DNA from 3 places in the Aminipila terrae genome. Region 3 is predicted to be linked to each of the others. Evidence: riboswitches for the same ligand, from Rfam matches in the RefSeq annotation. Region 3 holds a riboswitch; each other region holds the start of a gene.

Region 1 (4,752 bases), 520 kb from region 3:
ACTTTGCAGGATGTGAAGGGTGAAGTGGAATTTAAACATGTCAAATTCGGATATGTACCGGAAAAGACTATTATACAAGATTTCTCTGCAAAAATAAAACCTGGGCAGAAGTTGCTATTGTTGCCCCACTGGTGCAGGTAAAACTACCATTATGAACTTGTTAATGCGGTTTTATGAATTGGATGCGGTGAAATACTGTTGGATGGAACACCAATCAGCCAGGTACCACGGGAGAATGTACATCAGCAATTCTGCATGGTTTTACAGGATTCATGGCTGTTTGAAGGCACAATAAAAGAGAATATTATTTACAGCAAGCAGGGCATCACAGAAGAACAGGTGGTGAAAGCCTGCAAAACCGTGGGTTTGCATCATTTTATCAAAACCTTGCCTGAGGGATATGATACGATATTAAACGATAAGGCCAGTCTGTCAGAAGGACAGAAACAGCTTATTACTATTGCCCGGGCAATGATACAGAACGCACCGCTGCTGATTTTAGATGAAGCAACCAGTTCAGTAGATACCCGTACGGAGCGTATTGTTCAATCTGCAATGGATCAGCTGACGGTTGGCAGAACTTCTTTTGTCATTGCCCACAGGCTTTCCACCATTAAGAATGCAGACTTGATTCTTGTGATGAAAGACGGGATATCATTGAAAGTGGTAATCATAAAGAGTTGCTTGCACAGAGTGGATTCTATGCAGAGCTTTATAACAGTCAATTTGAATCAGCAGCATAAATTTTAATCCTTGTTCTTATGAATTAGAAAAATGGTGTCAATACCCAGGGTGTTGACACTAATTCTATTTAATGGTAGTATTTTAGATAATAACATTCTTAAAATAATTTAATAATCATTTTATGTTCCGTTTTAATTGGTAGCATACCAAATTAGGATGGCTAAGAGGGAAGCAGGTGAAAGACCTGCGCGGTCCCGCCGCTGTAAACGAGGAATTTTTCTTAAAATACCACTGAGAGAATCTTGGGAAGGTTAGAAAAGTGATGATACGTGAGCCAGAAGACCTGCTTAAAATGATAGAACCAGTATTCCGCGGGAAATCGGCAATACGGATTAATAGATGGATATTTATGTGAAATATATCTTTGTTTTTGCAGTAAAAACGGACTGTAGTATTTTTTATACTACAGTTTTTTTTGTCCAAAAACATATTAGTTATGTGGCTGGTTGATTTGCTTTTCTCGGGAGAATACAGGTTTTATCTGATCAGAAAAATAACGCATTATGCGATGATATAGATAAGAATAATAGAAGGAGAGAAGAGAAAGCGATGTTTTTTGAAATGAATAAAGTAAAAAAAGCTCTAGTGATTATATTAACCATTGCCATAACTTTTACGGGCTTTTGTATACCAGAAGCAGGTAACCTAAATGTGTATGCAGATGAAGTCACAGCGGGCAGCTCTGGTAACAACAGTAAACCTTCAGCAGGCGACGGGAGCAAAGAAAATCCCTATGTCATAAAGAATGCGGATGAGCTGTCATGGTTTTCAGAGGAGGCTAACAAAACTCTAACACTATGTGCCGTTCTGGGTGAGGATATTAATATGGGTGGGGAAAGCCGCCCTTGGAAACCAATTGGTACAGGCCTTGATAGTCAAAAGCCCTATACTGGAGTCTTTGATGGGAAGGGTCACACTGTTAGCGGCATCTATATCAATTGTGAAGGAAAATACCTTGGCTTTTTTGGAAACCTGGGTTCCGGTAGCACTGTGAAAAACCTCACAGTAAAAGGGAGAATTACCAATAGTGCTACCGGTGCTACTTATACGGGCGGCATCGCTGGATGCGCCAATGGTGGCAGCCAGATTGTAAATTGTGCCAATTATGCTGATGTGAGTGTAAAGGGTGGAACTACTGTAGGTGGGCTTGTTGGCGGTACAGAGGGTAATTCTAACTCTAATATTAAGATATTGGGCTCTCTCAATTCAGGATCCGTGTCAGGAAAGAGGATGGCAGGCGGTATCATTGGAGTCGCTAAGTTTGTGGATGTTAGTTATTGTTATAATAACGGAGATATTAGCACTTCAAGCTCTTATGTTGGTGGTATTTTAGGTTCTACATCTAGCAGTTCTAAATCTAATTTGCAGAAGAGCTACAATATTGGAAATGTTTCAGGAACAACCAATGTAGGTGCATTGGCAGGAGACTCCAGTGGTATTGTTTCTAATGTAAGTAACTGCTATTGGCTGGAAGGTTCAGCAGAAAAAGGCTTTGGAGGTACAGCTTCAGTTTCAGGTACTAATGCAGTTAAGGCTGCTGCAGACATGAAAACGGCAGACTTTGTTACGTTGATTAATGGGGAAAATTCTCCACAGGAATCTAAGTTCATAGCTGTTGAAGGAGAATATCCTGTACATCAGTGGCAACAGCCAGAGATGAGTGATGAAGATGCAGTGGCAGCAGCAGCGGACGCTTTAACTATGGATACTTCAAATCCAGTAAAGATTAATCTAACCCTTCCATCCACAGGAATCAATGGTACAGCCATTTCATGGAAGTCAGGAAATGAAGCAGTTGTTTCCCATGAAGGTGTTATTAATCCTCCTGATGCAGATACAAAAGTTACTTTGACGGCTACTGTATCTAAGAATGGAATACAGAAGACAAAAGATTTTGTTTTTACAGTAGCAGCCGGAAGTGAAAGCCAGGATAAAGAAACAATAGATAAAGCTATTCAGATTTTGTCTAATAACATGATTCCAAAGAATGGTACAGATACAAATTTTATTACTTTTGTAAATAAAACCTTGGAAAAAAACAATATTACAGGGGTAACGGTTCAGCTTATAAATACAGGTACTCCTGCAAGAGCGGATGTGGGAAGCATCGGAACCAATGGAGATATTACATACTTTTATCAGGACCCGTCAACACTGGGTTACAGTACTGCATTTGTTTTCATAAATGATATTAAGATGACTCTCTCTAAAGGAAATGTCAGCAAAGAGATTACGGTAAAAGCAAGGTTGGATTGGGATGAAAGTAAAGTCAAAGACTGGTTGAATAAAGCTGTGCTTGATACAATTGGCTGGGAAAGTATAAAGGAGACTAATTCTGATCAACAGGCTGTTACGGATTCTTTAAGCCTGCCGGTACGTAAACGGGATACAAAAGATAATCTACTTGCAAACCTGACGTGGAGCAGCAGCGATACTGGGGTAATACAAATTGCCAAAGGTGAGATTGGCGGTAACCTTCCAGTAGTGGCAACCGTTAAGCGTCAGGCAGAGGATCGGGAAGTTGTTCTTACGCTTTCTGCAGAGAGTACAAAAGCGCTGGGAATTACCAGTACAAAAACCATCACCTTGAAAGTAAAGGGGGATGGTAAATCTCTATCTGAACAGGGAAAAATGCAGGCCATGCTTGACAAGCATTATACGGAAGGATGCCTGACTCTGGTTTCCACAGGTGAGAAGGTTACAGGACCAGTTCGGGGAGATGTAATGATACTAAAGCATTCCAGAGACTGGTTTGATACTGAATCTGGACTGGAGTTTGATTCAAAGATTACAGATCCTAACTCTGAGAGCAGTACACGGCGTAATTATGATTTTACCGCTACAATTTCTGATTCAAAGTATGCTGATTCTGGATATCCCAGAATCAATGTATACCGACCTCTGCCAGGGCAAAGTCCAGCAACGGTCAATGTAACGGTAACCATGACAAAGGTAGATGATAAAAGTATCAGTGCCAGCAAAAAACTTACTTTCCAGATTGACCCATGGGAGCAGAAGGAACTGGACAAAGCCATTGCAGATGCAACAGAGCTGATGGATAAGGCGAAAGCCGATTTTGCCACAGCCCTATTGAATGGTACGAAGAATACGGCAGATAATATAACCGAAAATCTTGCGCCATTCCGAAATGTTACGTTAAATGAAGGTAAACCAGTATTCAGTAACAATATTAGTACTTCTGGTATTCATCTGATTGCTGATCAATACCCAGGGTATGATCCTATGATGGTGTACAGCGGAGGATACCGTACCTTTAAATCCAGTCAGGAAAACACGATTTCCAATGAACTGCTTCAGCTGATTGGGAAGGTACCAGAAGACAAGCAGATAACCATAACTGCATGGCTTACCCATTCGGAACTTGGAAAATATTGGGGAAAATATGGAGCTGCAAAAAATGCTGCTTCTGAAGATAAAGAAGCCTATAAAGCTTTCAAGAATTTTTATAAAAATGAGGTAAATGCTACTTATACGGTAAAAGGTACAGGTGGAGAACCGGACCCTTACGGTACCAGTGCGCACATCAATTTTGCTTTTTCTTATAATGGAGATTTTGAGGTGCAGCCAGCTCCAATGAAAGTAGAAGCAGGATATGCAGCAAAATTTGGCATAGGAAGTCCATCAACCAATCCAACAGTCTTAGATGCTGTAGTTATGGCTCATAAGCAAAAGTATGGGGATGCATTTACATCCGCTACAGCTCAAAAATATATGGATGGGGTTTTGACCAAGCTTTTTCAACATGATGGAACAAATATCTTTTTTGGTCATTACATCAATGGTGTATATAGTGCAGACTATGCTAATTCAGCGAAACTAAAAGACAATGATGTGGTACATGTCTTTTGTTACAAAGATAATAATGGAGATCCTGTAGCTAATTTTTACAAGGATGGCAACTTCGTTTCAGATATAACTACAACGGACGGTTCTCTGACTTTGAATTTAATGAAGGCAAAGGGATATAAAGAAACAAAAGCAACTCCT
Region 2 (4,752 bases), 770 kb from region 3:
AATATGGCTTTTTAGATTTATCCGGGAGGGAGATTATACCATTGATTTATGATTACTGCACTCCGTTTTATGAAGGACTTTCTGCAGTATCAAAAGATAAAAAGTGGGAATATGTGGATAAGGCAGGAAAACAAGTATTTTCCCAGCAATTCGATGAGGCAAAACCCTTTCATAATGGCCTTGCTCTTGTATCACTTAACGGTAAGTGGGGAATTGTAAACAAAGTGGGGGATCTTGTAGTTCCCATTGAATATGATGGAATTGTGGAGAATGATAAAGGATACTTTGAAGCTCAGAAGGGCCAGAAATCATTTCTAATTAACGCTTCTGGTGAAATCCTGAGTACTAAGGAGTATTCTTCTTTTAACATAGAAACAAAGGATAGAATTCGTGTAGAAAAAACCATACATAATTTACAAGTAAGTGGATATCTGAACAAAGATGAAAAAATGCTAACAGGATATAAGGATTTCGACCTTAGATATCTTAGTGACGACCTATATTTAGGAGGAAAATTCGGGGAGTATCCCCGGGAGTAGTGCCCCCACATGATTATGATCAGCGATTTGCACTTCTTGATTCAGCAGGAAATAATTTAACGGGATTTAAGTATTCAAATACTGGAGATTTCCTAAATGATTTTCAGGTTGTTTATAAGTATTATTATAATGAAGTTGGATTAGTAAATAAGTATGGGGCAGAAGTTCTCCCTACCATTTTTGATAATATTTTACTGACCAAGGATGGCTATGCTTTTGTGTCTATAGGTGATCCTGACACGGGGGATAATTCACGTGTAGGCTATTTCAAAATTCCAGACAGTTTTTCTGAGAAAAAAGGTTTAAAGCCAATTACCGTATATTTAGATGGGGTAGAGTTATATTTTGATTGTGAACCGATTATGAAAAATCAACGGACTATGGTTCCTATGAGAAAGATTTTTGAATCTTTAGGTGCCCAGGTAAAATGGGATAATAAAGCAAAGACTGCTTCTGCCAGCATCCATGGTAAAGAAGTCAGTGTAAGTATCGGAAGTCAGGTGGCCTATGTAAATGGTTCTAAAGTTTCCCTGGATACGGCACCTCTTATACAAAGTGATTTTACGCTGGTTCCATTGAGGTTTGTATCAGAAAATCTGGGTGCGGATGTAAAATGGGATGCAGATGCAAGACGAGTGATTATTACTTCGTCTGATCAGTAAAAAAGAAGGTGAGTGTAATGAACCATATCAATGAGTTGGTTTGTGGTTTAAAAGATAAAGATAATAAATCTGCATATCAATGCTTAAAACAGCTGGAAGCTGTGAGTGCTGAATCAGATGCTGTCTACCCTTATTTTGATACATTTGTGGAAATGCTGGATGATTTAAACTCTTACGTCAGGACAAGAGGATTGATTTTAATTGCTGCCAATGCCAGATGGGATAATGATTTCAAAGTGGACGAGGTTATTGACGAATATCTGAAACATATAATGGATGATAAGCCCATTACAGCAAGACAGTGTATTAAGACGCTGCCAGACATTGTTAAATATAAGCCAGAATTAAAAGAATGCATTTGCAGTGCTTTACGTAAAGCAAATCCTCAAATGTATAACAGCAGTATGCAGCCCTTAGTTTATTCAGACATTCAGGGTGCCTTAAAAAATATAGAGTCCCTCTGATCAAACTATGTTGACAGTTAATAGGGAAAATGATAGCATAAAGTAACAAATAAATAGAAATTTATGTTCTGCCCATAGATAACAACCAACTATTCTTTGTTATCTGCAGACTAAGAGGGAAGCAGGTAAAAGTCCTGCGCGGTCCCCGCCGCTGTATATGAAGAGTTCCATCAGATTGAGTTTATGAGGCTTTTAATCCTCATGAATGATATACCACTGAGCTTTTAGCTTGGGAAGGTTGAAGGGAATGATGACCCATGAGCCAGAAGACCTGCATAAATTTTCAAAAGTCTTCGACGGGTAATTTCGGAGGGCTTGAACAAGGGTGGGTATCCCACGGAGTTCTACAAAATTAATAATTGCAGAAAAACGGCTGTAACAGTAATGTTACAGCTTTTTGTATGTCATCAGGCAGAATCGATGTAAGCTTTATAAACAGAAATCATCATAATGGAGGAGGCAGATGGAATTGAAAAGTAATACGAAATTTACAGGATCATACAGCAGTGGCAAAGACAGCACCCTAGCTATATATAAAGCAATTCTCATGGGGTTTGAACCTCAAAGTTTAATAATGACATATAATGAAGATAAAAACAAAACGTGGTTTCACGGCATTGACGAAAAAATGATAGAAAGGCTTTGTGATTCTTTACAAATACCTATAAGACTAATAAGAACCTCAGGCAAAGATTACGAAATGAACTTTGAAAGAGTCTTAAAAGAAGAGAGAGCTAAAGGTGCAGAAGTCTGTGTCTTTGGAGATATAGATATAGAAGAACATCTGGCGTGGAACACAGATAGATGTAACAATGCAGATATAAAGCCTTTGCTTCCCCTTTGGAAAAAATCCAGGGAGCAGGTGGTTTATGATTTTATAGACAGTGGATTTATAACTTATATCACCGTTATAGATACACAGAAAATGGATGCAAAATATATAGGAAAACAGCTGACAAGAGAGCTTGTGGCAGAGCTAAAGTCAGAGGGTGTTGATGCATGCGGTGAGAATGGCGAATACCATACCTTTGTATGTGATGGACCACTTTTCAGTAAACCTGTTGAATTTAATCCAGGTATTCCGGTTTTTGATGGCAGGTATGTAAGAATAAAGGTTTTATAAATTGCTTAAATCTGAACTCAACAAGTCTTTAGCAAGGTATGGAGGTACTAATGAAAAATGAAATAGCTATTTATGGGAAGGGTGGTATTGGAAAATCTACGCTTAGCGCAAATATATCAGCGGCACTTGCTGACTCAGGAAAGCGGGTATTACAAATCGGCTGTGATCCAAAGCATGATTCAACCAGACTTCTGTTAAACGGGAGAAAGATAACAACGATTTTAGACTATATCAAAACAACAGGAGCGTTAGATTATAAAAAAGAAGACATATTGTTTGAGGGATATGGTTCTGTTGGGTGTGTAGAAGCAGGAGGGCCTGAGCCTGGAGTTGGGTGCGCAGGAAGAGGAATTATTACATCTTTTGAACTTCTGGAGCAGTTCAGGGTTAAGGAAGAATATGAGATAACTTTGTACGATGTTTTGGGTGACGTTGTGTGTGGGGGGTTTGCTGTTCCTATACGAAGAGAATATGCGGATACTATTTTTTTAGTGACCTCTGGAGAATATATGGCAATGTATGCAGCCAATAATATTCTCAGAGGGATAAAGAATTATGAAAATGGCAAGTACAGAGTAGCCGGCCTGTTATATAATTCCCGTAATATTGAAGATGAAGACAGAAAAGTTTATGCTTTTGCAGCAGCAGTGGGACTGCCTGTATGTGCTAAAATTCCAAGAAGCAATGTTTTTGCCCAGGCAGAAAGAAAAAATATTACGGTTGTAGAACTTATTTCTCGCAAAATGAAGCTAAATAAAGGAGCAGATATTCAAGATGAAGAACAAAAGATTTATGACATCTTTAAGTCTTTAAGCAGAAATATAATTGATGGTGTTCCAATGTATGAGGCAAATCCTCTTTCAGACGATGAATTGGAAGCCGTTATTTACCAGACCGTAAAGGCTGACTATAAGAAACCGTTTAGCAAATGTGATTCAGAAACAAAAGAAAGCGAAAATCATCAGGGTATAACCGTAAACAGCGAAAATCATCAGGGTATAACCGTAAACAGCGAAAATCATTCAGTCAAAGATGAAGTTACGTCATTAAACAGATATTTATCAAAGAATGTTATTCGAAATGAACCTTTGCACGGGTGTGCATTTAATGGCGCTATGACTATGAGTATCCATATCCGGGATGCTGTAATACTGGCACATGCGCCTAAGAACTGTGCCTATTTATCCTATCAAAGTATCAGTTCCTCTGGCAGGCGCAGACTCTTTGAACGGGGAGCGCTGATGCCTGTTTCTATATCACCTAATTTTCAATGTACAGATATGAACGAAACAGATATGATTTTTGGGGGCATGGAAAAACTTACTAAGAAAATAAAGGATATAAACAAACAGCAACCTAAGGCTATCATCGTGATAAGCTCTTGTCCTGCTGGTATCATAGGAGATGACATTGACCGGGTAAAAGATTTAGCAGACAAAGATATTCCAATACTTACGGTAAAATCTGACGGGAATTTGTCAGGGGATTATTTACAGGGGATGCTCTTATGCTATACAGAACTGGCAACTCAGATCATAGATAAAAGCGTTAAACCTGAGAAAAAAATAGTAAACATCGTATTTGAGAAGGTTGTTGCTAAAAATACAGAAAGTAATTTTCAAATAATTGAAGAATATTTAAAGCAGATGAATATAACAGTAAACTGCAGGTTCCTTTGCAACACAACCTTTGATAAACTGAAGAATTTTTGTAAGGCTGAATTGAATTTACTGGCATATAAAGACTATACAGGTATGATTCTGGAAAAATTCTTTAAAGAAAAATATGGCTGTAAATTTTTCGATAAGCAATTTCCTGTGGGATTTTCTGAAACTGCACAGTGGCTTAAGGAAATAAGTTCAGTAATGGGAGAAAGTGATGTAGCCCGAAAAATTGTCGAAGAAAATACTGCCGTCTATAAGGAAAGAATTGAAAAAATTAAAGCTACGTTAAAAGGCAAGAGA
Region 3 (4,752 bases):
AGCGAATAAATGCGGTGGCTGGATTATGCCAGCTAAATAGCCTTTTAGAACAACATCCTTATGACTTGTCCGGTGGTGAGCAGCAGAGAGCAGCTCTGGCAAAGGTTCTTCTTTTAAAACCAAAAATCCTGTTGCTGGATGAGCCGACTAAAGGTCTGGATGCGGAATTTAAACAAATATTTGCGGGTATTTTAAAAGGCTTAAAGGCACAGGGCATTACTATCATCATGGTAAGTCATGACGTGGAATTCTGCGCAAAGTACGCAGACCGATGTGCCATGTTTTTTGACGGAAACATAGTAACAGAGGGAACACCCAGGGAGTTTTTTAGCGGAAACAGTTTTTATACTACTGAAGCTAACCGTATGGCAAGACATCTGGTTCCGGAGGCGGTTACTGCGGATGATATCATTCAAGTCTGTGGTGGAAAGAAAAAACTTGAGATCTGTGAAATAAATCAGCAAATGAATTCTTTCTTTGATTTATTCACTTCGTATAAAAATTCAAAAGGAGACAAAATTAACAGCCAGAATATATCAAAGAATAAGCTTAAGTTCTTAGAGAAAAAAAAACAGCAATCTGCACAGGCAGCCAAAAAGAGACAAACCATTTGTGATCAGGTGGCTTTAAATGAGAGAAAGCTTTCTAAGAGAACTAAAGTAGCAGCAACAATGATTTTACTACTGATACCACTTACCATTTTTATTGGTATCTATTATTTGAATGACCGTAAATATTATTTTATTTCCATGCTGATTATATTGGAAACTATGTTGCCCTTTGTAATGATGTTTGAGGACAGAAAGCCTCAGGCAAGAGAGCTCATTGTTATTTCTATACTTTGTGCTATAGGCGTAGCTGGAAGATGTGCCTTTTTTATGCTTCCCCATTTTAAACCGATTGCAGCTATTGTTATCATTGCGGGGGTAGCCTTTGGGGGTGAAACCGGTTTCCTGGTAGGGGCTTTAATAGCCTTTGCCTCCAATATTTTCTTTGGACAAGGCCCCTGGACTCCGTGGCAGATGTTTGGATTCGGTGTAATAGGGTTTACGGCAGGGGTGCTTTTCCGGAAGGGAATATTGAGAAGTAATAAAATATCTCTGGCTATTTTTGGAGGCCTGGCTACGTTTTTTATTTATGGGGGATTTTAAATCCTGCGTCGGTTCTTATGTTTTATTCAAAGCCAACAGTGGAAATGTTTATACTAGCCTATATGAGAGGAGTTCCAGTGGATCTGGTCCATGCTACGTCAACGGTATTTTTTCTGTGGATTATGGCAGAAGCCATGCTTGAAAAGCTGGACCGAATTAAAGTAAAATATGGGCTGATACAGGAATGATTACATAAAACAATAGATAAATCAGATAAAGATACTGTGTAGAAATTTGTAGAATAATGTAGAAGATATCTTGACAATGATTACATATTAATGTTACCATTTAATAGTAAAACTTAATAAAGCATTTATGTTCTGCGAGGCTAAAATGTCTAACATGTTAATTGTAACTAAGGTGACCATAAGCTATGCAGCTAAGAGGGAAGCAGGTTAAAAGCCTGCGCGGTACCGCCGCTGTAAACGGGTAGTTTCTCCTATATGCCACTGAAATGTTTTCGGGAAGGCAGGAAGAAACGTTGATACGTGAGCCAGAAGACCTGCATAGGATGTTAGAAACGAACCGACGGTTAATCGGCAGAGTGATGAAAATATTTGTATTTTCTTTATACTATTAAACGTACTACATACAGAGAAAAACGGACTGTAGCAATATGCTACAGTTTTTTTGTATTATTAATTCTCTTGTTTTTGTTGTTGATAATAAGGAAATTTAAATATTAGGCACAGACAATAAGGGGGATATTACAGAGAAAACGGACTGTAGCAGAAATGCTGCAGTTTTTTTGTTACCTTTTTATGGGATGAAAACAGGTAAATAACTACTTGATAACGCTTACGCGATGATTTATAGAAATAAATAATGTTAATGAAGGAGAAAATGAAAATCATATGAAAAAGACAAATAAATTACTAAAAAGGGCTATGTCATTTTTATTAATATTAATTATGACATTTACCACGATACCCATGACTGCTTTTGCAGATAGTGCAGATTTGATAACAGTTTATGTGACCATAAGCGCGGAAGGTCAACTTCAATTTTCAAAAGATAGTGAAACTGGTATGGTACGAGTACCTATTACAGTATCAAAAGGAGCTACTGCCTTTGATGCACTTGTAGCAGCACATAATAAATATTATGAAGGAGATTATGTTGCTTCTGAAGATAAAGTATTTTCAAGATTCTGGGGAAACAATACTATGGACATTGGCTATTTTGTTAATGGTAAGATGGTACTAAATCGACAGAATCCAGTGTTTGAGGGGGATGATATAGAAGGGACAATTTATAATGATTATCTAACGGACATCTATGCACGTTTTGATAAGCAAAATGTTACTGTTGATAAAAATAGTGAGTTGTCTTTGACTTTAAAATATAATGATATTATCAATGGACCTAATGGAATGATGAATAAGGAGACTGTAAATAAGCCTCTTGCACAAGCTAAAATTTTAATTGGTGATCTGAGTACTGCTAATATACCTGCTAACGAAAGTGCAGAGTGGATTACTGATAAAGATGGAAAAATTACTATTTCCTTTGAAAATCCAGGGGTTTATTATGTTTCAGCTCAAAAGGAAGGGGTAAATATTATTCCTCCAATCTGTAAGGTGATTGTTACTGATCCTGTAAGTAATGAAGACAAAGAAGAATATGTCCGTGAAGATAAAGAGAAACTCACTTTTAGTAATTTTGGAGGAGAAAATACTTCAATAGATGATATAGATAAAAATTTAAACCTACCTGCCAACGGGAAAAGTGGCAACACTACTATTACTTGGACCTCAAATGATCAATCCACTATAAGTAATGATGGAACGGTTACTCAAACCATAGGTGAAAAAAAGACAGTTAAGCTAACAGCTAATATTGCTTATGGAAGTGTATCAGATACGAAATCTTTTAATATTACAGTTAAAGCAGCTAAGGATCCGAAGATTGTCAAAGATGAAGCACAGATGAAAGAAATAAAAGACAAGATTGCATCAGTTTATGCAGCTAAAAATTCTGAATGGTGGGGATCTTCTGCAACATGGTGGCAAGCCGTGGGAATGAGTGCCTATAAAAATACTTCTTCAGATACAATTAAGGTCGTATCCCCAGATGCTAAGCAGGCATTTATCAACAAGACCGTTTCTGATATTACAACTCTTGATAAAAAAGCATCTGTCAATGCCAATAAGTTTGCAAACGCCATCAATGGAATGAGTGCTTTTGGGTGTGATCCTACAGCGCTATGGACAGTAAACAAAACTAAAATAGATGCGGTCAGTCAATTAAAAAATATTAAGCTGGAAGATGCAAAGCAGGGTTGGTATTCGACAATAGCCCCTTATGTGCTGTTGTCATTAAATCAGGGAAACTACAATACTGATGACTTAAAAATAATATATATAAACTATTTGATTGATCAACTAAAAAATGCGGACTGGAGTTGGGGAGTAGACACCCCGGCAATGGTATTGCAGGGATTAGCTCCATACTACAACCGAGAGGATGTAAAACCTGAAATAGACAAGATAATATTAGCCTTATCTGAGAAACAGGACATTAATGGAAGTTACGGGAATCCTTACAGTGATGCTTCTATTATCATCACTCTGGCACAACTAGGTATTAATCCTGATACAGACAGTCGATTCATAAAAAATGGGAAAAGTGTAGTTGATGGTCTTTTGAGTTATAAATTAGATTCAAATGACGGATTTTACGTTACTGAAGGTAAGTATGATGAATATGCCACAGTCCAGGGCTTTCTGGCATTGATTGCTGCATCAGAAGTGATGGAAAATGGTCAGCCATACAATGTGTATGATTTCTCAAAAATAGCTAAAACGGATGCCTATGCCAATGGAACAGGGGGAAAGGAAGAAACGCCTAAAGATCCAGTGTCTGATAAAGAAATTAATGTGTCATTTATATTAAAATCAGATGCAGGAACCTGGATTCCTAAGACAACTACTACTGTGAAGTCAGATGCAACCGTATATCATGCATTTACTAAAGTTTTAAATGAAAAGGGATTTAATTATATAATATCAAATAAAAACTACGTATCTTCTATAACTAACCCATCAGGCAAGTGTTTATCTGAGTTTGACAAAGGAAAAAATTCAGGATGGCTTTATAGTGTGAATGGTAAAGTTCCTGCTAATGCATTGACCAAGTGTAATTTATACGATGGAGATAATATCGTATGGTACTATACCACGGACTGGACAAAAGATCCGGATGCAGTAGAGGCAGCTGGAGGAAAATCAGCTATTAAGGCTCTGGAAGAAACTGAAAAAGATAAAGCCACAGGAAAAACTGAAGTGCAAGCCACAACAGATAAAGATGGAAAGGCATTGGCAGAAGTAAAGACAAAAGATATTAGTGATGCTATAGAGGCTGTTGTAAAAGCCTCAGAAAAATCAGGTTCTACAGCTAAAAAAGAAGTGAAGATAGTGGTAAAGGCAGATGATAAGGCAAAAGAGGTAGAAACCAAACTGCCTAAAGACTCTATGGTGGAACTAAATAAGAAGGTTGATGTTGTAACTGTGCAAACCCCTCTTGCAGATATTGTTTTTGATAAACAGAATTTAGAGCTTATGTCAAAGAACATCAATGGGGATGCCAAGCTGTCAGTAAG

What was found. A riboswitch is a leader RNA that binds a small molecule or an ion and turns the genes downstream of it on or off. The one in region 3 is predicted to bind cobalamin.
Region 1: it holds a riboswitch for cobalamin, as region 3 does, so the genes downstream of both, Ami3637_RS17020 (immunoglobulin-like domain-containing protein) here and Ami3637_RS02410 (S-layer homology domain-containing protein) in region 3, are expected to answer to the same signal.
Region 2: it holds a riboswitch for cobalamin, as region 3 does, so the genes downstream of both, Ami3637_RS15755 (Dph6-related ATP pyrophosphatase) here and Ami3637_RS02410 (S-layer homology domain-containing protein) in region 3, are expected to answer to the same signal.

What each region holds. Positions count from the first base shown of each region.
Region 1 covers NZ_CP047591.1:3,507,645-3,512,396, reverse strand. The annotation lists gene Ami3637_RS18045 (ABC transporter permease) at 1-16, shown strand, start outside; gene Ami3637_RS18870 (ATP-binding cassette domain-containing protein) at 199-750, shown strand; cobalamin riboswitch at 850-1,049, shown strand; gene Ami3637_RS17020 (immunoglobulin-like domain-containing protein) at 1,306-4,752, shown strand, end outside.
Region 2 covers NZ_CP047591.1:3,258,478-3,263,229, forward strand. The annotation lists gene Ami3637_RS15740 (WG repeat-containing protein) at 1-539, shown strand, start outside; gene Ami3637_RS15745 (stalk domain-containing protein) at 539-1,201, shown strand; gene Ami3637_RS15750 (SufBD protein) at 1,219-1,665, shown strand; cobalamin riboswitch at 1,715-1,958, shown strand; gene Ami3637_RS15755 (Dph6-related ATP pyrophosphatase) at 2,129-2,788, shown strand; gene Ami3637_RS15760 (nitrogenase component 1) at 2,839-4,752, shown strand, end outside.
Region 3 covers NZ_CP047591.1:512,205-516,956, reverse strand. The annotation lists gene Ami3637_RS02420 (energy-coupling factor transporter ATPase) at 1-1,151, shown strand, start outside; gene Ami3637_RS17205 (hypothetical protein) at 1,169-1,339, shown strand; cobalamin riboswitch at 1,493-1,675, shown strand; gene Ami3637_RS02410 (S-layer homology domain-containing protein) at 2,006-4,752, shown strand, end outside.